3 regions of the Pseudarthrobacter sp. CC12 genome follow, and region 2 is predicted to be linked to each of the others. Evidence: riboswitches for the same ligand, from Rfam matches in the RefSeq annotation. Region 2 holds a riboswitch; each other region holds the start of a gene.
The links. Region 2 has a riboswitch for cyclic di-AMP ahead of PV772_RS22190 (NlpC/P60 family protein). Riboswitches for the same ligand answer to the same signal wherever they lie in the genome.
Positions count from the first base shown of each region.

Region 1: another riboswitch for cyclic di-AMP. It lies ahead of PV772_RS15210 (NlpC/P60 family protein); the one in region 2 lies ahead of PV772_RS22190 (NlpC/P60 family protein).
Region 3: another riboswitch for cyclic di-AMP. It lies ahead of PV772_RS09665 (NlpC/P60 family protein); the one in region 2 lies ahead of PV772_RS22190 (NlpC/P60 family protein).

Region 1 is NZ_JARDJH010000022.1:65,603-71,833, forward strand. It holds gene PV772_RS15180 (multicopper oxidase family protein) at 1-310, opposite strand, end outside; gene PV772_RS15185 (cytochrome c biogenesis protein CcdA) at 352-1,101, opposite strand; gene PV772_RS15190 (F510_1955 family glycosylhydrolase) at 1,107-1,985, opposite strand; gene PV772_RS15195 (DUF305 domain-containing protein) at 2,101-2,742, opposite strand; gene PV772_RS15200 (hypothetical protein) at 2,884-3,363, opposite strand; gene PV772_RS15205 (heavy-metal-associated domain-containing protein) at 3,632-3,946, opposite strand; cyclic di-AMP (ydaO/yuaA leader) riboswitch at 4,190-4,386, shown strand; gene PV772_RS15210 (NlpC/P60 family protein) at 4,390-5,154, shown strand; partial or broken gene PV772_RS15215 (IS110 family transposase) at 5,497-6,231, shown strand, end outside.
Region 2 is NZ_JARDJH010000056.1:10,542-16,772, reverse strand. It holds gene PV772_RS22195 (heavy metal translocating P-type ATPase) at 1-2,176, shown strand, start outside; gene PV772_RS22190 (NlpC/P60 family protein) at 2,254-3,039, opposite strand; cyclic di-AMP (ydaO/yuaA leader) riboswitch at 3,044-3,240, opposite strand; gene PV772_RS22185 (cation transporter) at 3,482-3,805, shown strand; gene PV772_RS22180 (hypothetical protein) at 4,081-4,560, shown strand; gene PV772_RS22175 (DUF305 domain-containing protein) at 4,706-5,341, shown strand; gene PV772_RS22170 (F510_1955 family glycosylhydrolase) at 5,456-6,231, shown strand, end outside.
Region 3 is NZ_JARDJH010000010.1:36,950-43,180, forward strand. It holds gene PV772_RS09650 (hypothetical protein) at 1-220, opposite strand, end outside; gene PV772_RS09655 (hypothetical protein) at 858-1,031, opposite strand; gene PV772_RS09660 (DUF3188 domain-containing protein) at 1,165-1,404, opposite strand; gene PV772_RS09665 (NlpC/P60 family protein) at 1,766-2,545, opposite strand; cyclic di-AMP (ydaO/yuaA leader) riboswitch at 2,549-2,746, opposite strand; gene lspA (signal peptidase II) at 3,086-3,604, opposite strand; gene PV772_RS09675 (cation-translocating P-type ATPase) at 3,601-5,556, opposite strand; gene PV772_RS09680 (metalloregulator ArsR/SmtB family transcription factor) at 5,553-5,954, opposite strand; gene PV772_RS09685 (ZIP family metal transporter) at 6,209-6,231, shown strand, end outside.

The DNA of each region.
Region 1 (6,231 bases), on a different contig from region 2:
TCACGCTCAGGCGGTCCCCGGCCTTGGCACGGATGGCTGGTCCGGCCAGTGCGCCGTTGTACCCCCAGGTGGTGATTGTCTTGGTTGCCACCGCGGCAGTGAGCGCAGCCGCTTGCAGGGGTTGGGTGACGGTGTTCCCGGAAGAGGGGCGCACGGCTTCACGTTCGGCGACGGCTGGGTCGGAGGCCGTCATGCGTTGCGCCGCCACGGTGCTGGGTTTAGTGCTGGCAGTGCATGCGGCCAGGGCTGCGGCCGCGGCGGTGGCGACCGATAGGCCCAGGAAGCGGCGCCGGTCCAGATGGTGATTCATAGCGACTCCTTGCTAAAGCGGTGCTTGCGGCTCCGCATGTGTCAGATGGGGGTAAGGAAGGTCCCGGAGAGGTTTTGCAGCTGGTAGATCCAGCGAACCCAGACTCCCGTGACCATGAGGATGCCCAGAACGATGAGCAGGGCGGCGCCGGCGATGTTGACGGCCCGGATGTGTTGACGGACGAAGGTCAGCGCGTTACTGACCCAGCCCAGTCCCAGTGCGGTGAGGGCAAAGGGAATGCCCAGTCCCAGGCAGTAGGCAAAGGCCAGCAGCGCGCCGCGCCCGGCGCTGCCGGTGGTGACGCTGAGCGACAGGACAGCACTCAGGGTCGGTCCCATGCAGGGGGTCCAGCCGAGGCCGAAGACGACGCCGAGCAGCGGGGCTCCGGCCAGGCCCGTCCGCCTTTCGAGGTTGATTTTGCGGGTTTGCTGCAGCCAGGGCACCAGCCCCAGCAGTGCCAGCCCCATCAGAATCACGACCAGGCCCATGCCGCGCATGAGTGCGTCCTGCCAGCGCAGCAGCCAGGAGCCGATCGCACCGAATGCCGCCCCGTAGAGGGTGAAGACCGCCGCGAATCCGAGCACGAACAGCCCCACTCCTGCCAGGACGCGGCGGCGGTTTTTCGGTTGGGTGGGGTCGGTCAGGCCGGAGACGAAACCGAGGTAGCCGGGTACCAGGGGGAGGATACAGGGGGACAGGAAAGATACCAGGCCCGCGGTCATCGCCAGCGGGATGGCGATCAGCAGCGCACCGGAGGTAACGGTGGAGGCAAAAAACCCGCCGATGTCCATCAGCGTCAGGCGGCGTCTGCAGGGCGGAAGGTGGCCCCGCCGTCGGTGGATACGACGAGCCCGCTCATCGTGGCAGCCCAAATCCACGGGGTGCCCCCGGATCCCTCGGATGCGGCGACGGCCTGGACACTGCCGTCAATCTTTCCGGTGCTCCTCCAGGTAAGGCCCCCGTCCACGGAGAGATAGACGCTGCCGTCCGGGGTGACCCCGGCCGCTTCCGCGGCGCTGGCGAAAGCGACGAACTGGATAACCGGCGCTCCCTGGATCATGGTCCAGGTGGTCCCGGCGTCGGAGGACCGTCGGAGGCCCTCAGGAGTCGTTGCCAGCACGGTGTCGCTGTAGGGGTTGCCGGCCAGGACGGCGGGGGTGAACCCGGCAGACGAGGTCTTCCACGTCGAGCCATCGGTGCTGGTGCGCATGGTTCCGTCAAAGCCGACGAGTCCGGACTTGGTTGTGGTCAGCGTATGGAAGTCCGATTCCCCTTGCCGGGAAACCTGGTCCCAGGTCTTTCCCCCGTCATTGCTCTTGAGGAGTCCCAGCGGGTTGGGCAGTGTTGAGTCTTTGCCTGGATGGCCGGAGGCGTAAAAGACGCCCTCGTCCATGGCGGTCGTGAAACCCATCAGGTCGTTGCTTGGTCCGATTTTGACACCCGTGTTTTTAGAGATGTCGAAGAGCCCTTCATGGGTCGCCAGCAGTATCTGCCCGGTTTCGGAGTTCACGCTCAGCCCGTGAACGTGGGAGCTGGGCCGCCCTGCTGCAGCCGGGGACGCGGCATCGGGCGCGCTGGCTGTGCCAGGGGAACAGGCTGACAGGGTCAACAGCAGGGCGCCGGCGGCGGCGAGGGCAGCGGCAGGCCGGCGATGGCGTGAAAAGTGTAGGGGCACGGGAAACTCCAAAGGACGGACCGGCCAACCGGGCGGACCAGGGTAACCGGGAAGGGTGACAGGGGAGGTGCCGGCCCCCCAGGGGGAAGAGAGCCGGCACCCGTTGGGGCGCTGACTACAGAGTGGCCAGCAGGTCCTTCATTTCCTGGATCTCGGCTTCCTGGGAGCTGACGATGTCCTTGCTGAGCTGTACCGCATCAGTGTTCTTGCCATCCGTGGTTTCGGTCCTGGCCATCATGACGGCACCTTCATGGTGGGCGATCATCTGGGTAAGGAACAGCTTGGCGGCCTCGGCGCCCTGGGCGGCTTCGAGCTTGGCCGTGTCATCGGCGCCCATCATCCCCTCCATGCTGTGCGCTGAAGCCGTACCGGTGGGCATGGCTGTGGGCTGGCCCCAGCTTTGAAGCCACCCGGTCATCTTGTCGATTTCCGGGCCCTGGGCTGCCTTGACCTTGGCGGCCAGGTCAGTTACGGCGGCAGGGATACCCTGCTTCTTGAGCATCATGTCGCTCATGGCCACGGCCTGGGTGTGGTGCGGGATCATCATCTGCGCGAACATCGTGTCCGCATCATTGAAGGCAGCCGCAGCCGCCGCTGAGCTTGCGGGGGCGGCGGTGGATGACATCCCGGAGCTTCCGTGGTTCATCCCGGACATGCCGCCGCTCTCAGAGCCGCCAGATCCCGACCCGGTCGAGCAGCCGGCCAGGGCGATGGCCGCGGCGATGGCGGCAGCAGAAAGTGTCAAAGTTTTTTTCATCAAAATCAGGGTCCTCAAAGTATCAGCGGCGCAAGTGCGCCCGTGGGCTGGCATGCAGCGGACCGTGCGGGGTCCGGCTTGTTTCATGCGGGCCGATGGCTGGAGTATGCGCCGGTGAAAGGCACGGCGCAGAGGAGTGATTTACGTCCGGCTGATACAGAGATCACCGGGGGAGGCGCTGGCCGGTGAGTAGGCATACGTGCTGCCGAGCACGGCGGCTGCACCAAAATCGGGCAGCTCATAGGGCGCTGGCCCAGGCAAGGGGGCGGAGAGAGTCGTGGTTCCCGGGGCCAGGACACAGGCCCCTCCACCGGCTGACATCTTGGTGCACGGCCCTGCAGGGGCACAGGAAGAGGAGGAGGAGGAGGAACCCGTGGCCGCCGGATCACTGGAAGCCACGCCTGCTGACATCCCGATAGCCTGGGTATGGCTGGCCGGCGTGGTTTGCAGCTGCATCGTCCCCCTCAAGCCTGACATTGACATGGCGGGGCCTGAGGGCATGTCGTGGGCGCCGATCATCACATGCATGCCGAAAATGCCAAAAATGATGGCCAGTGCCGCAGTCAGGAACCCGGCCCGCAGGAAGAAGGCGGTGAGACGACGACGGTGTACTGCGGTCACGACACTTCCTCCTTTTCGGTACAGGTTCTTTCAATACAAGGGTAACCGGCAGGGTGTTCCTGCAGGTCTCCTACTGGTCAACGCGCCCGGGCGGCATTCCGTTTCACCGTCCCTCACGGCAGCGGAGTGCTCCGGATTATCTGTGACGCCTGGTTTCAGGCGCTAAGGCCGCCCTCGCCCGCGGGCCAGCGGGCTGTATACGCTGGCCGTGGGACCTCTCCTGGGAAGCGCAAGGCCCCGGAGGATGGGCGCCGGAGAAATGCGGATGTTAACTGCTGGCCAAGGTGTACCCCGCGGCCGTCACAGCCTCCCGCATCGCTGCCGCGTCAGCCATACCTCGCACCCGCAGGCGGGAGCGGCCGCCAGGGACGAGGTCAACGGAGGCAGATTCCACCCCATCAAGGGCAGAGACTGCCTTCTCGACCGTCTGCACGCAATGCCCGCAGGTCAAGCCGTCCACAGCGAATTCAACGGTACCGGTACCGTTGGCTGCGGTGGGGGCAAGGGCGGCTTCAGCCGAGCAGCAGCTGCACCCCGACGCCGCGGCAAGCGGCAGCTGGGTACGGATTTCAGTTTCACACATGTCAGTTTCCATTCCTTGACGAAGGACCAATGGGCGCTGGGATTGAACGGCTGTGAAAGCCAGACGCTGGGCGCCGGCCGGGACATACCACTTCACTGACAACAACAGAAACTATACCGGGAGGGGGTATTGGGCAGAAGTAGATATAGCTGTGATCTACGTCTCCTGTTATTCAAATGTGACAACTGATGCCGGAGTGAAGTACGGTCTAAGTCGTGCCGGTTTCTCCGAATGCGGCACTCTCGAGCAGACTTGCCTAACTCTGCCGCTGCCCGGGATCCGTTCGCAACTTTCGTCCGGCAGAGACGGGGAAACCAACAGCGACCTGCTTCGGGCAGGTCTTGGGGTGAAGTCGCGCCTGGTGCCATGCGTGTACCGGCCGGCCGGGTGTCTCCCATCCGAATCCGACAGCTAACCTCGCAGGCAGTGGGAGAGGCCTTTTCATGCCCATGCGCAAAAGTCATGGCCGCCATCGTGCGGTCCCTGTCCAGACCAGTGCCCTTGGGGTCCTGTCCAAATCTGTTGCCGGCAACGCCGGTGTCGCAGGCCGCCAGGCAGCTGTTATTGCGGCTGCTTCCGGCCTTGTCCTGACCAGCGGTATTGCCGCGCAGGCAGCCGAGGCCCCACCCCAGCGTGATGCGGAGCCGGCCTCGACGTTGGAAGTTGCGGGCCAGGTCCAGGCGCCGCTCACCGCGGACTCCACGGTCCAGATCTCTTACGAACGTCCCGCGGTAGAGACCATCCCTGCCCCGGTGGTGGAGGCACCCAAGCCGGTCGTGGCGGAGACCCCCAAAGCGTCGACGGCACCTGCCCCGGCCGCGAAACCGAAGGCGCAGATTACCGTCGCTCCGGCCGCTGCAGCCCCGGTCGCGGCACCGGCAGCCGGGGGCATCAACGCTATTATGGTTTCCTCCGCCTACGCCCAGATCGGCATGATCCAGGACTGCACGCGGCTGGTGGAAAACGCCCTTAACGCCGCAGGGATCCCGGTGGGAGACCTTGGCCCGATGCAGTTCATGAACTACGGCACGGTGGTGACCGATCCTCAGCCCGGTGACATGGTCATGCAGCCCGGCCACGTCGGGATCTACGTCGGCAACGGTCAGGTCCTCAGTTCGGGCCTGAACGGCAAGAACGAAACGGCCGTGCACCCGCTGACGTGGATGACTTCCAAGGGCGCCGTCACCTTCGTCCGCGCTGGCAAATAAACCACTGAAGGCCGGCGATTCACTGCCTTGGGGGCAGTGAATCGCCGGCCTTCAGCATCCCGTGGCATAGCGGGAATCACTGTAATGGTCAGGTGCCGGCCCGAGGTTGGCTGGCAGGCTGGTCCCGGAGGACGGCGTGTGACTCAGGGTACATCCGACCCGCTCAGGCGGTGTCTTGAAAATGACTTGTCCGCACCATTCTCCGGGCACGGCCTGCCCGCGCGGATGACCTGATCAGAAGACTGTCCACCAGTTGGGTGTGACCCGTTACAGATGCATCTCCAAGCGACCCAGGCAGGCTCCTGTCACCTAACCGGGTTAATGAGAAGAGGAGAGCACACTATGGCGATCATCGCAGAGGAATTCGAGTTCGTCGTCGGAGTCGACACCCACGCCCGCACCCACACATTCACAGCCGTTCACTGCGCAATCGGTGCCGTGGTCGACACCGCGGTGTTCCCAGCCACCTCCGCGGGAATGGACTGAGCTATCACCTGGATCCGGCGCCGCACCGGCGGGGAAAGAGTACTCGCAGCGGTCGAAGGCACATCCTCCTATGGCGCCCAACTCACTCAAGCACTGCTGGCGGTCGGCATCGACGTGGGCGAAGTCAGGCCACCGGCACGCTCGTCACGGGCCCTGACCGGCAAGTCCGATCCCATCGACGCCGAAGCCGCTGCCCGCTCCGTCCTTGGACGTCCCCGCGAGCAAGTCATGGAACCACGCGCGGCCGGAACCCGGGCAGCGATCAGGATCCTGTTGGCCTCCCGGTCCCTGCTGGATCACCAACCGACAGCCAACCGCAACGCCCTCACAGCCCTACTCCGCGGCACCGACCTCGGAATCGACGCCCGGTCATCCCTGCGTGATGCTCAGATCAGCACCATCGCAGCCTGGCGCAGCTCCAACGTCGTGGACCCCATGCTTCGAATTGCACGTGCCGAAGCCACACGCCTGGCATCGGCCGTCAAAGACCTCACGATCCAGCTCGCCGCAAATCACAAGGCCTTGGCCCAGCTCACCGAAGAACTGGCTCCAGGACTCCAAACCACACCCGGAGTCGGTCCCGTAACAGGG
Region 2 (6,231 bases):
GGGCGTGGACGCCAGTGTGAACCTGCCGCTGGAATCGGCCCGGGTCAGTGTCCCGGAGGGCATTTCGGACCAGCAGATTCTCGACACCGTGGCTGCCACCGGCTATTCGGCCGCGCTCAAGGCTGATCGGGCAGTGACGGAAAAACAACGGCGGGATGCGGCGGCCGCTCACCCTGCTGATGCGGGCGGTGATGATCAGGGGTCCGCGGCGAAGGCCGTTGCCGGGACCCTGCGGCCCAGGCTCCTGGTTGCAGCTCTTTTCACGCTGCCGGTCCTGGTGGTCTCCATGGTTCCCGCCGCACAGTTCCCGCACTGGGGCTGGGTTGCATTTGCCCTCAGCGCCCCTGTGGTCAGCTGGGCCGCGTGGCCCTTCCACCGCGCGGCGGCCATCAACGCCCGGCACCTGGCCTCCACGATGGACACGCTGGTGTCCATCGGGGTCAGTGCCGCCTTCCTGTTTTCGGCGTGGCAGCTCTTTGCCGATCCCGTGTTGACGCAGCACCCCGCCATGGACATGAGTGGCCATGCCCTGTACTTCGAAGTCGCAGCGGTGGTGACAACTTTCCTGTTGCTGGGCAGGTATCTGGAAGCGAACGCCAAGCAGCGGGCAGGCAATGCCCTTCGAGCGCTGCTGAATCTTGGAGCCAAGGAAGCCACACTTATCCGAGACGGGGTGGAGTCCCAGGTCCCGGTTGATCTGCTCGTCCCCGGCGATGTCTTTCTCGTCCGTCCGGGGGAAAAGATCCCCACCGACGGGTACGTTGTGGAGGGCCAGAGCGCTGTCGATGCTTCCTTGATCACGGGCGAATCGCTGCCGGTCGAAGTTGGCGTGGATGACACCGTGATCGGGGCGACGATCAACGCGAACGGCCGGCTGCTGGTCAAGGCCACCCGTGTGGGCAGTGAGACGACCCTTGCCCAGATGGGCAAACTCGTCAGCCGGGCCCAAAGCGGCAAGGCGGCCATCGCCCGGCTGGCCGACCGGATCAGCGCGGTCTTCGTCCCGGTGGTCCTGGGCATCTCCGCAGTAACCTTCGCGGGATGGCTTCTGAGCACCGGTGATGTGCAGGCGGCCTTCACGGCCGCGGTAGCCGTGCTGGTCATTGCGTGCCCGTGCGCGTTGGGTCTTGCCACCCCGACGGCGCTACTGACCGGGACGGGGCGGGGTGCGCAACTGGGCATCCTGATCAAGGGACCGCAGGTTTTGGAAGACACCAGGACGGTGGACACCATCGTGCTGGACAAGACCGGAACGGTTACCAGCGGCAAGCTGTCGGTTTCAGCTGTCCAAAGCCTCGGCGAAGCCAGCGGGAATGAACTGCTCGCCCTGGCCGGGGCGGTGGAGGCGGCCAGCGAACATCCCATCGCCCATGCCATTGCCCGGGCTGCAAGGACGAACGGCCCGCTGCAGGCGGTGACGGACTTTGACAGTGCGCCGGGCGGGGGCGTGCGCGGCACGGTGAACGGCCGTGCTGTGGTCGTCGGGCGGGAAGGATGGCTGCGGGACAACGGCATTGACGGCCCTGTCGGCGGCGGGCAGATGCTGAAGGCGCTGGAGGAATCCGGGGCCACGGTGATCTGGGTAGGTGTCGACGGGGAAGCTGGCGGCTTGATCAGTCTCACCGACACGGTCAAGCCCGGCTCTGCCGCCGCGATCGCCCGATTGAAGGAGCTGGGGCTCCGTCCCGTTCTTCTGACCGGGGATAACGCGTCGGCGGCGCTGACCGTTGCTGCCCGGGTGGGCATCCCGGTCGAAGATGTGATGGCGGGGGTCCTGCCCGAAGGCAAGATTGAGGCCGTGCGCCGGCTGCAGGAGTCCGGGGCGACAGTGGCCATGGCCGGGGACGGGGTGAATGACGCCGCGGCCCTGGCCCAGTCTGATCTGGGCATCGCCATGGGCAGTGGCACGGACGTCGCGATCGCCGCGGCAGATCTGACGGTCATGGGCAGTGACCTGGGGCAGGTTGCACAAGCCATTGAGCTCTCCCGCCGCACGCTGGCGACGATTAAGTCCAATCTGTTTTGGGCGTTTTTCTACAACGCTGTCGGGATTCCTGTCGCCGCAATGGGGCTGTTGAACCCGATGATCGCCGGGGCTGCGATGGCTGCCAGCTCGGTTCTGGTGGTCAGCAATTCACTGCGGCTGCGCCGCTTTGGACGGCCGCGTAAAATGTAGCCCCACGCTTTCGGCGGGGATGCTGAAGGCCGGTGATTCACTGCCCCCAAGGCAGTGAATCACCGGCCTTCAGTGGTTTATTTGCCGGGGCGGACGAAGGTGACCGCGCCCTTGGCGGTCATCCAGGTCAGCGGGTGTACGGCGGTTTCGTTCCTGCCGTTCAAGCCGGAGCTAAGGACCTGACCGTTGCCGACATAGATCCCGACGTGGCCCGGCTGCATGACCATGTCACCGGGCTGGGGATCGTTGACCACGGTGCCGTAGTTCAGAAACTGCATCGGGCCGAGGTCTCCGACGGGGATCCCTGCAGCGTTGAGGGCGTTTTCCACCAAGCGGGTGCAGTCCTGAATCATGCCGATCTGGGCGTACGCGGAGGACACCATGATGGCGTTGATGCCGCCCGCGGCCGGTGCGGCCACGGGAGCGGCAGCAGCAGGCGTGATCGTTATCTGGGCCTTAGCTGGGGCGGCGGCCTGCGTTTTCACGGCGGCATGCCCGGCGGGAATGACCGCCCTGGGCGCCTCAACCGCGACCGGCTTGGGTGCCTCCACGACCGGGGCCGCAGTGGTCTTCACAGCCGGACGTTCGAAGGAGATCTGGACCCTGGCATCGGCGCTGAGCGGCGCCAGGACCTGGCTGGCGACTTCCTGCGTGGAGGCCGGCTCAGCGTTGCGCTGGGTCGGGGCTTCGGCTGCCTGGGCGGCGATGCCGCTGGTCAGGACAAGGCCGGATGCCGCGGCTATGACAGCTGCCTGGCGGCCTGCGACACCGGCGTTGCCGGCGACTGACTTGGACAGGACCGCAAGGGTGCTGGTCTGGACGGGGACCGCGCGGTGGCGGCCGTGAGTTTTGCGCATGGGCATGAAAGAGGCCTCTCCCACTGCCTGCGGGGTTAGCTGTCGGATTCGGATGGGAGACACCCGGCCGGACCGGCACGAAAAGGCACCGGGCACGGCTTCACCCCAAGACCTGCCTGCAGCAGGCCACTGTTGGGTTCCCCGTCTCTGCCGGACGAAAGTTGCGAACGGATCCCGGGCAGCGGCAGAGTTAGGCAAGTCTGGCCGGAAGTGCCGCATTGGAGAAACCGGCACGGCTTAGACCGTACTTCACTCCAGCATTCTTTGTCACATTTGAATAACGGGAGATGCGGATCACAGTAGCACCCCCTTCCTCGTAATACCCCCTCCCGGTATAGTATTGCTTGTTGTCAGTGAAGTGGTATGTCCCGGCCGGCGCTCCGCGCGGCCTCTCACAGCCGTTCAACCCCAGCGCCCATTAGCCCTTCGTCAAGGAATGGAAACTGACATGTGTGGAACTGAAAACCGTACCCAGCTGCCGCTTGCCTCATCGGCATCGTCATCAGGATGCAGCTGCTGCTCGGCCGGAGCCTCTTCTGCCCCCACCGCAGCCACCGGTACCGGTACCGTCGAATTCGCTGTGGACGGCTTGACCTGCGGGCATTGCGTACAGACGGTTGAGAACGCCGTTTCTGCCCTCGATGGGGTGGAGTCCGCCTCCGTGGACCTTGTCCCGGGCGGCCGTTCCCGCCTGCTGGTGCGAGGCGCAGCTGACGCAGCAGCGATGCGGGAGGCTGTCACCTCAGCCGGGTACACCCTGGCCAGCAGTTAGCGTCTGCACTTCCCCGAAGTCCCTCGTCTCCGCGGGGCATTGTGCTTCCGGGAGCAGGCGGCCCTCCGCGAGGATGTGGCCCGCTTGCCCACAGGCCGGGCGGGCCGTGCGCCTGAACCAAGCGTCACGGATCACCCGGATCCCTGGCCGCCGCCGTGAGGAACGGTGCAACGGAATGCCACCCGGGCGCGTTGAACCACAAGGACGGGACCGGCAGGAACACCCTGCCGGTACCCTTGCTTGAGAGTACCTGCACGAAAAAGGAGGGAGGAGGCGTGACCGCAACACACCGTCGTCGTCTCACCGCCTTCTTCCTGCGGGCGGGGTTCCTGACTGCGGCGCTGGCCATTATTGCAGGCATTTTCGGTATGCATGTGATGACCGGCGCCCACGACATGCCCTCAGGGCCCGCCATGTCAATGGCAGGGTCGGGGGGGACGACGCAGCTGCAAACAATGCCGGCCAGCCATGCCCAGGCCATGGGGATGTCAGTAGGCGTGGCCTCCAGTGATCCCGTCGCCACGGGTTCCTCCTCCTCTTCTTCTTCCTGTGCCCCGGCAGGGCCGTGCACCGAGATGTCAGCCGGTGGAGGGGCCTGTGTCCTGGCCCCGGGAACCACGACTCTCTCGGCTCCGTTGCCGGGGCCGGCGCCCTATGAGCTGCCTGATTTTGGTGCCGCCGCCGTGCTCGGCAGCACGTATTCCTACTCACCGGGCAGCGCCTCCCCCGGTGATCTCTGTATCAGCCGGACGTAAATCACTCCTCGGCGCCATGCTTTTTCACCGGCGCGCACTCCAGCCATCGGCGTGTATGACACAGGCCGGGCCCGCACGGGTCCGCCGCTGCATGCCAGCACACGGGCGCACTCGCGCTGCTGATACTTTGAGGACCCTGATTTTGATGAAAAGAACTTTGACATTTTCTGCTGCGGCCATCGCCGCGGCCCTCGCCCTGGCCGGCTGCTCGACTGGGTCGGGATCTGGTGGCTCTGAGAGCGGCGGGATGTCCGGGATGAACCACGGCAGCTCCGGGATGTCATCCACCGCCGCCCCCGCAAGCTCAGCGGCGGCTGGCTTCAATGATGCGGACACGATGTTCGCGCAGATGATGATCCCGCACCACACCCAGGCCGTGGCCATGAGCGACATGGTGCTCAAAAAGCAGGGTATCCCTGCCGCCGTAACCGACCTGGCCACCAAGGTCAAGGCGGCCCAGGGCCCGGAAATCGGAAAAATGACCGGCTGGCTGCAAACCTGGGGCCAGCCCACAACGATGCCCACCGGTGCTGCTTCTTCGCACAGCATGGAGGGGATGATGAGCGCCGATGACATGGCCAAGCTCGAAGCCGCCCAGGGCGTCGAGGCCGCCAAGCTGTTCCTTACCCAGATGATCGCCCACCACGAGGGCGCCGTCATGATGGCCAGGACCGAAACCACGGATGGCAAGAACACTGACGCGGTCCAGCTCGGCAAGGACATTGTCAGCTCCCAGGAAGCCGAGATCCAGGAAATGAAGGACCTGCTGGCCACCCTGTAGTCAGCGCCCCAACGGGTGCCGGCCCTCTTCCCCCTGGGGGCCGGCACCTCCCCTGTCACCCTTCCCGGTTACCGTGGTCCGCCCGGTTGGCCGGTCCGTCCTTTGGAGTTTCCCGTGTCCCTGCCCTTTTCATCCCTTCCCCGGCCTGCCGCTGCCCTCGCCGCGGCCGGCGCCCTGCTGTTGACCCTGTCCGCCTGCTCCCCAGGATCGTCGGACCCCTCCGGCGCACCAGGTGCCGCATCCCCCACGGCCGGATCAGGGCTTCCCAGCTCCCACGTCCACGGACTGAGCGTGAACTCCGAAACCGGACAAATAATGCTGGCGACCCATGAAGGGCTCTTCGACATCTCTAAAAGCACGTCCGTCCAAATCGGACCCAGCATCGACTTGATGGGTTTCACGGCGGCCATGGACGAGGGCGTGTTTTACGCCTCCGGCCATCCAGGCAAAGACTCAACAATGCCCAACCCTCTGGGACTACTCAAGAGCAGTGACGGGGGAAAGACCTGGGCACAGGTCTCCCGGCAAGGGGAGTCGGACTTCCATGCGCTGACGACGACCAAGTCCGGATTTGTCGGCTTTGACGGGACCATGCGGGCCAGCACGGATGGCACCACGTGGAAGACCGTTGCTGCCGGGTTCGCCCCGGCCGTCCTGGCCGGTAACCCGTACAGCGACACCGTGCTCGCAACGACCCCTGAGGGTCTCCGGCGCTCGGCCGATGCCGGAAACACGTGGACCTTGATCCAGGGGGCGCCGGTGATTCAGTTCGCCGCTTTCGCCAGCGCCGCGGAAGCAGCAGGTGTCGCCCCGGACGGCAGCGTCTATACCTCCGTTGACGGGGGCCTGTCCTGGAAGCGCACCGGAAAGATTGACGGCAGTGTCCAGGC
Region 3 (6,231 bases), on a different contig from region 2:
CCGCAACGGACACCGCCCCGGCAGTAAAGAGTCCCTGCGTGAAAACCGGCAACGGGGCAGACGCGTCAGCGGCGACCATGATCGTGATGTAGTACGCCGCCGTAGCGGCCAGCCACAGGCCACCAGCCGCGGCGACAGCCAACGACCAGCGCCAAAACCAGCGTTCACCGGGCCCGTGGGACAACGCAACAGCCAGCAGGACAATTCCCGCGACGGCCAACAGTTGAGCAGGCAGCAAAAATGGTCCGGCAACGAGGCCGATCGGAACGCAGATGCCGCCAACCATCAACAAACGCCGGCAACCAAGCGGCATACCCGATGCCCGGGACTTCGCGGCCGGCCGATGAGGACCCTCAGCCATCGTATTTTCAGCGGTCATACGGTTCCTTGAATCATCGTCAGGGCTGGCCCGGGCGCGGGACAGCATCCGTGGGGCGCTATGAAGCCCCTAACGACTGTACAGGAATGGATGAATGGACTTGCGCGTCCGCCAGGTCCCGGCTGGTCAGCCCTAGCGTCAATGCCATGGCTGGTATCAGGACTATGACTGTGTTGAATCGTACCGCCGCTGCCCGTGGCATTGAAGCTGATTTGGATGGAAACGGAGGGCGGCCCCCGCTACCTCGCCGGCCCGGCCAAGACCTGGAAAGCGGCAAGGTTCCGCCTAGCGGTGCGGGCTGCCGGCCGGCCCAATCAATTTCTCCCAGGCGCTCGGTACGCTGCTGGCACAACCGCCGCCTGGGCTACGGCGTCATCTCGCCGGGCAAGAGGGTCGCGATCCCCTGAGGGAAGGATAACGGCCGGGTGACATGCTGGAACAAATTGGCGAACCACTAGACCGGGCCCCGGAAGTTTCGCTAGGTTGTGTGCTTGCTGGCTTGCGGCTCACCGGCGACGGCAAGGTTCGTATCCGCTCCGCCCGGGCTGTCCTGCCCTGGCAGACGGATCTGCGCCTGGTAGCGCACGCGGCGGATCCGCCGGGTCATGGACACCATGAGCATCACGACGGCTATGACCATAAACGCCGTCATCAGAAACCCGAGAAATCCCGGTGACACCTGATCGGGACTCAAACCGGGCCTCAGCCCGTCAGTTCCGGGACCGGGAGTAGGCATCGTGCTTAGGGCGTGAAGGCCAGCCGCAACGAAAGCGTTCTGCACTGGGTCATCCTTTTCTTGAAGAATTCCGAAGGCGTTTCTGGACCTGATGTCCGCGGATGACAACCCCTGCAGCGTGAAGCAGCAGTCCCGCGCCTATGACAGCCAGCGATGCAAACGACAGGGCCTCATTTTTGGCGGTCTGGCCAAAAATGTTAATCGCGATTCCCAGCGCAATCAGGGCCATGGCACTGAAAACAACCGCTTTGTACGATGCAGGTGCGGTGGCCCAAAACTCGTTTAGCACCCATCCAGCATATGCGGAAAGCCCTGCCCACCTTTTCACGTGCCGCACACGCATGGGATTGGCGCCCGCAGTACTTCTCGCCGCGATCGCCGGAACTCCTCTGGAGAGCTCAACAGCCAAGGCGCGTATCCGCGGAAACGAGCGAGCCTGCGGCTGTACGGTTGCACCTCAGCACCACAGGCTCCGGCGGGACTTCCGGCGTCTCCGGTCCCTTGGTTTGAGGGTGCAGAGGTTCCGAGGCACCGGACCGGAGTAAGAGGCAGGGCACTCCACCCTCGACAGAGGGTCCAGCGTGCGAGGGCATGCTGAAGGCCGGTGATTCATTGCCCCCAAGGCATTGAATCACCGGCCTTCAGTGGTTTTATTTGCCTGCGCGCACGAAGGTCACGGCGCCTTTGGAGGTCATCCAGGTCAGGGGGTGGACCGCTGTTTCGTTCTTGCCGTTCAGGCCGGAGCTGAGGACTTGGCCGTTGCCGACGTAGATTCCTACGTGGCCGGGCTGCATGACCATGTCGCCGGGCTGCGGGTCGGTGACGACGGTGCCGTAGTTCATGAACTGCATCGGCCCGAGGTCGCCGACGGGGATGCCGGCAGCGTTGAGGGCGTTTTCGACCAGCCGTGTGCAGTCCTGGATCATGCCGATCTGGGCGTAGGCGGAGGACAGCATGATGCCGTTGATCCCGCCCGCGGCCGGCGCGGGCGCCGGCGCGGCAGGGGTGACGGTGACCTGGGCCTTGGCGGGCGCAGCGGCTGCCTTCACAGTCGCAGCGCCCACGGGGACCGCGGCTTTGGGCGCTTCGGCGGCGACTGGCTTGGGTGCTTCCACGACGGGTGCAGGCGTGGTTTCCACTGCGGGACGCTCGAAGGTGATCTGGATCGTGGCGTCGGCGGTCAGCGGGGTCTGGGCCTGGCCTGCGACTTCGAGGGTGGATGCCGGCTCGGCGTCGCGCTGGGCCGGGGCGTCTGCTGCCTGGGCGGCGGTGATGCCGCCAGTCAGGACGAGGCCGGAGGCTGCTGCGAGGACGGCTGCCTGACGGCCTGCGGTGCCGGCGTTTGCGGTGACGGATTTGGACAGCACGGCGATGGCGCTGGTCTGGACGGAGACCGCGCGGTGGCGGCCGTGAGTTTTGCGCATGGGCATGAAAGGGCCTCTCCCACTGCCTGCGAGGTTAGCTGTCGGATTCGGATGGGAGGCACCCGGCCGTGATGGTGCACGAAAGGCACCAGGCACGGCTTCACCCCAAGGCCTGCTCGAAGCGGGCCAACTCTGGGTTCCCCGTCTCTGCCGGACGAATTTTACGAACGGATCCCTGGCAGCGGCAGAGTTAGGCAAGTCTGCTCGGGAGTGCCGCATTCGGAGAAACCGGCACGGTTCAGACCCTACGTCACACAAGCCTCATTTGTCACATTTGCATAACGCCCTGACTGGCACCCACCTGCTTGATACCCGGGGTATTTCCGGGATGTCGTCAGTGACCTGGTCAGACCCGCCGGTGCCTGCACCGCCTTCCGCAGCCGTTCAATCCCAGCGCCCACGATCCTTCATGTTCAAGGAACGGAAAAGCATGGGAGCAATGTCATCGATTTTGGTCGCTGCTAACGCGGCCGTCGTGGCCAGGATGCTGGCAAGCATGAGCAAGTCCTTCCAGCGTCAGGAGGCCCGTGCCCGGACTGCAGCTGGTTACGCCTTTTCCTGGTCCCGGGATCCCAGCAGGCTGCCCAGCACATACAGCCCTACGCCGACGGTGACGAACACGTCGGCGAGGTTGAAGGTGGGAAACCAGCCGCTGTGCAGGTAGTCCACGACGCCGCGCCCGTCCATCCGGTCCACAAGGTTCCCGGCACCGCCGCCAACCACCATCGCCGCACCCGCCCGGGAGAGCGCCGGCATGGCGGGGGCGGTGGACACGGCGTACCAGGACATGGCCAGGACGATGACGGCGGTCGCGGCAATGACCAGCCACGGGGCGAGGTTAGCCCCGAGGCTGAAAGCCACCCCGGTGTTGTACACCAGCTTCAGGTTCACCAGGCCCAGATCGACCGTGGCACCGTTGGAGAGCAGTTCCTCGGCCAAGGCCTTGATGACCAGGTCGGCCACCGCGAGCACGGCGGCCGCGGCGAGCAGGCCAATTTTTACCCGCCATGCTTTGGTGGCAACTGGTGGTGTCCCTGCCGGATCTGCCGGAGACGGGACGCTCACGCGGCAGGTTCCAGCGCCGGCGCGGGTTTGGCCGGCTGGAGCGCCATTATTTTGCCGCTGATGCGGCCGGCGCGGACGCCGTTGCCGATCACCACGATTTCGGCGAGTTCGTGGATCAGGACGACCGCGGCCAGCCCCAGGGCGCCGACCAGTGCCAGCGGGATCAGGATCGCGATCAGCAGCAGGGACAGGCCCACGTTCTGCAGCATGATGGACCGGGTCCGGCGGGCGTGGTCCAGGACCTGGGGCAGGTGGTTCAGGTCCTCGCCCATCAGGGCGATGTCGGCGGTTTCAATGGCCACGTCGGTGCCCATGGCACCCATGGCAACACCGGTGTCGGCGGTGGCCAGGGCCGGGGCGTCGTTGACGCCGTCACCGACCATGGCGGTGGGCTGGCGGGACTTTAGGGTCCGGATGATTTCGGCCTTGTCCTCCGGGCGAAGGTCGGCGTGGACTTCGGTGATCCCGGCGTCCTTGCCCAGGGCCGCGGCGGTGATCGCGTTATCCCCGGTGAGCATGGCCGTGGTGTACCCGGAGGCGGTCAGCCGGGCGATGACGTCCCGGGCTTCGGGGCGCAGTTCGTCACGGACAGCGACGGCACCAATGACTTCGCCGGCGGATTCGATCAGGACGGCGGTGGCACCGGCCTTCTGCATCCGCTCGACATCCGCGGCGAGGGAGCCGGGGTTGATCCAGCCGGGGCGGCCCAGCCGGACGGTCTTGCCCTCAAAGGTGCCTTGCAGGCCGGCGCCGGGGACGGTGTCGACGTCGGTCACGTCGGCCTGGGCGGGGGATGCGGCGAGGATGGCGCGGGCCAGGGGGTGTTCGCTGCGGGCCTCCAGCCCGGCTGCGAGGGCCAGAACGTCTTCGCGGGTGACGGTCCCAGCCGCGGCGACATCGATGACTTCAGGCTTGTTCCGGGTCAGGGTGCCGGTCTTGTCCAGGGCGATGGTGCGGATCTTGCCGAGGGTTTCCAGTGCGCCGCCGCCCTTGATCAGCACACCGATGCGGCTGGCGGCGCCGACGGAGGCGACAACGGTGACCGGGACGGAGATCGCCAAAGCGCAAGGCGATGCGGCTACGAGGACGACCAGGGCGCGTTCGAACCACACCAGGGGTTCTCCCATGATGAAGCCGAAGGCGATGATCAGGGCCGCGGCGATGAGGATGCCGGGGACCAGTTTCTTGGCGATGTTGTCCGCCAGGCGCTGCCCGGGTCCCTTGCGGGACTGTTCGGCCTCGACGATGTGCACGATGCGGGCCAGGGAGTTGTTCTCCGCGGTGCTGGTGACTTCGACTTCCAGCGGCCCGGTGCCGTTGATGGACCCGGCGTAGACATCACTGCCGGGACCGGCCTCAACCGGCACGGATTCACCGGTCAGGGCCGAGGTGTCCAGGGAGGTGCGGCCGGTGATGATCCGGCCGTCGGTGGCCAACCGTTCGCCCGGGCGGACGACCATCCGGTCCCCCGGAACGAGCTCGGCCGGGTCAACGGTGACTTCCGTCCCGCCGCGAAGGACTGTCGCTTCGGCCGGGACCAGATCCAGCAAGGCGCGCAGGCCGCGCCGGGTTTTCGCCAGCGAGTATTCCTCCAACCCCTCGGAAATGGAGTAAAGGAAAGCGAGCATCGCCGCTTCCTCGAACTCGCCCAGGGCGACGGCGCCGACGGCGGCGATCGTCATCAAGGTCCCGACGCCGATCCTGCCTTTGGCCAGACGCCGCAGTGTGGAGGGAACAAAGGTCCACGCCGCGACCAGCAGCGACCCGATTTCCAGGACCAGGCGTAGCCAGTCCGGGCCCCCGGTCAAGGATAGGATCCAGGCGGTCAGGAGCAGCACACCCGAGATTGCCGCGGCCCGGATCTCGTTGATCTGCCAGAAGCTGACCGCCTCCTCAGCCTCTTCGGCCACGGTTTCGGGCTTGTCGTCGCTGCAGCCGCAGGCGTCGCTCATCGGGCGTTCTCCTTCGTCAGTTCCACGTTTGTCGGTATGGCGCCGGTGCTTCCGGTGCCGTAGTTCGGGCACAGGCTGACCGCGTTGCCGGTGGTGGCAAGCAGGACTTCGGCCTGGGCAAGCATGTCCATCAGTTCCGGACGGGACAGCGAGTAATAGACGCTGCGGCCCTGCGCGCGGCCCTGGACCAGGCCACAATCGCGCAGACACGCCACATGGGCGGACACGGTGGACTGGGCAAGCCCCAGCTCCCCGGCCAGATCCCCCACCCGGATCTCGCCGGCGGCCATTCGCTTCACGATGTTCAACCGCGTTGGGTCGCTCAAGGAATGAAACAAAGCCGCTGCGGGTGCAAGCCCACCGCAAGCATCCCCCGAACCAGCCATGTGTATCGTCATACAGCGATGATATCCGATTAAAACGATGGGAACTGGCGATGGGTTTTCTCGTCCTTCGGAACCTGACAGAGGGCTTCGGGCATGCCGTCCGGAGTCCCGAGCGGGGTGAGGTTCAAATATCCAAACATTTGCCGTGACTCCGGTAGGGCGCTGGCGGTAGCGTGAGGCAGCAAAAGCCCGCCTGCACTGGGCGGGTAGGGCACATGTCCTCTGGGTTGCCTAAAGCAAGGCATGGTTTGAAAGGTGTTGGCAGTGTGAGTCTTTCCGCCCAAACGCT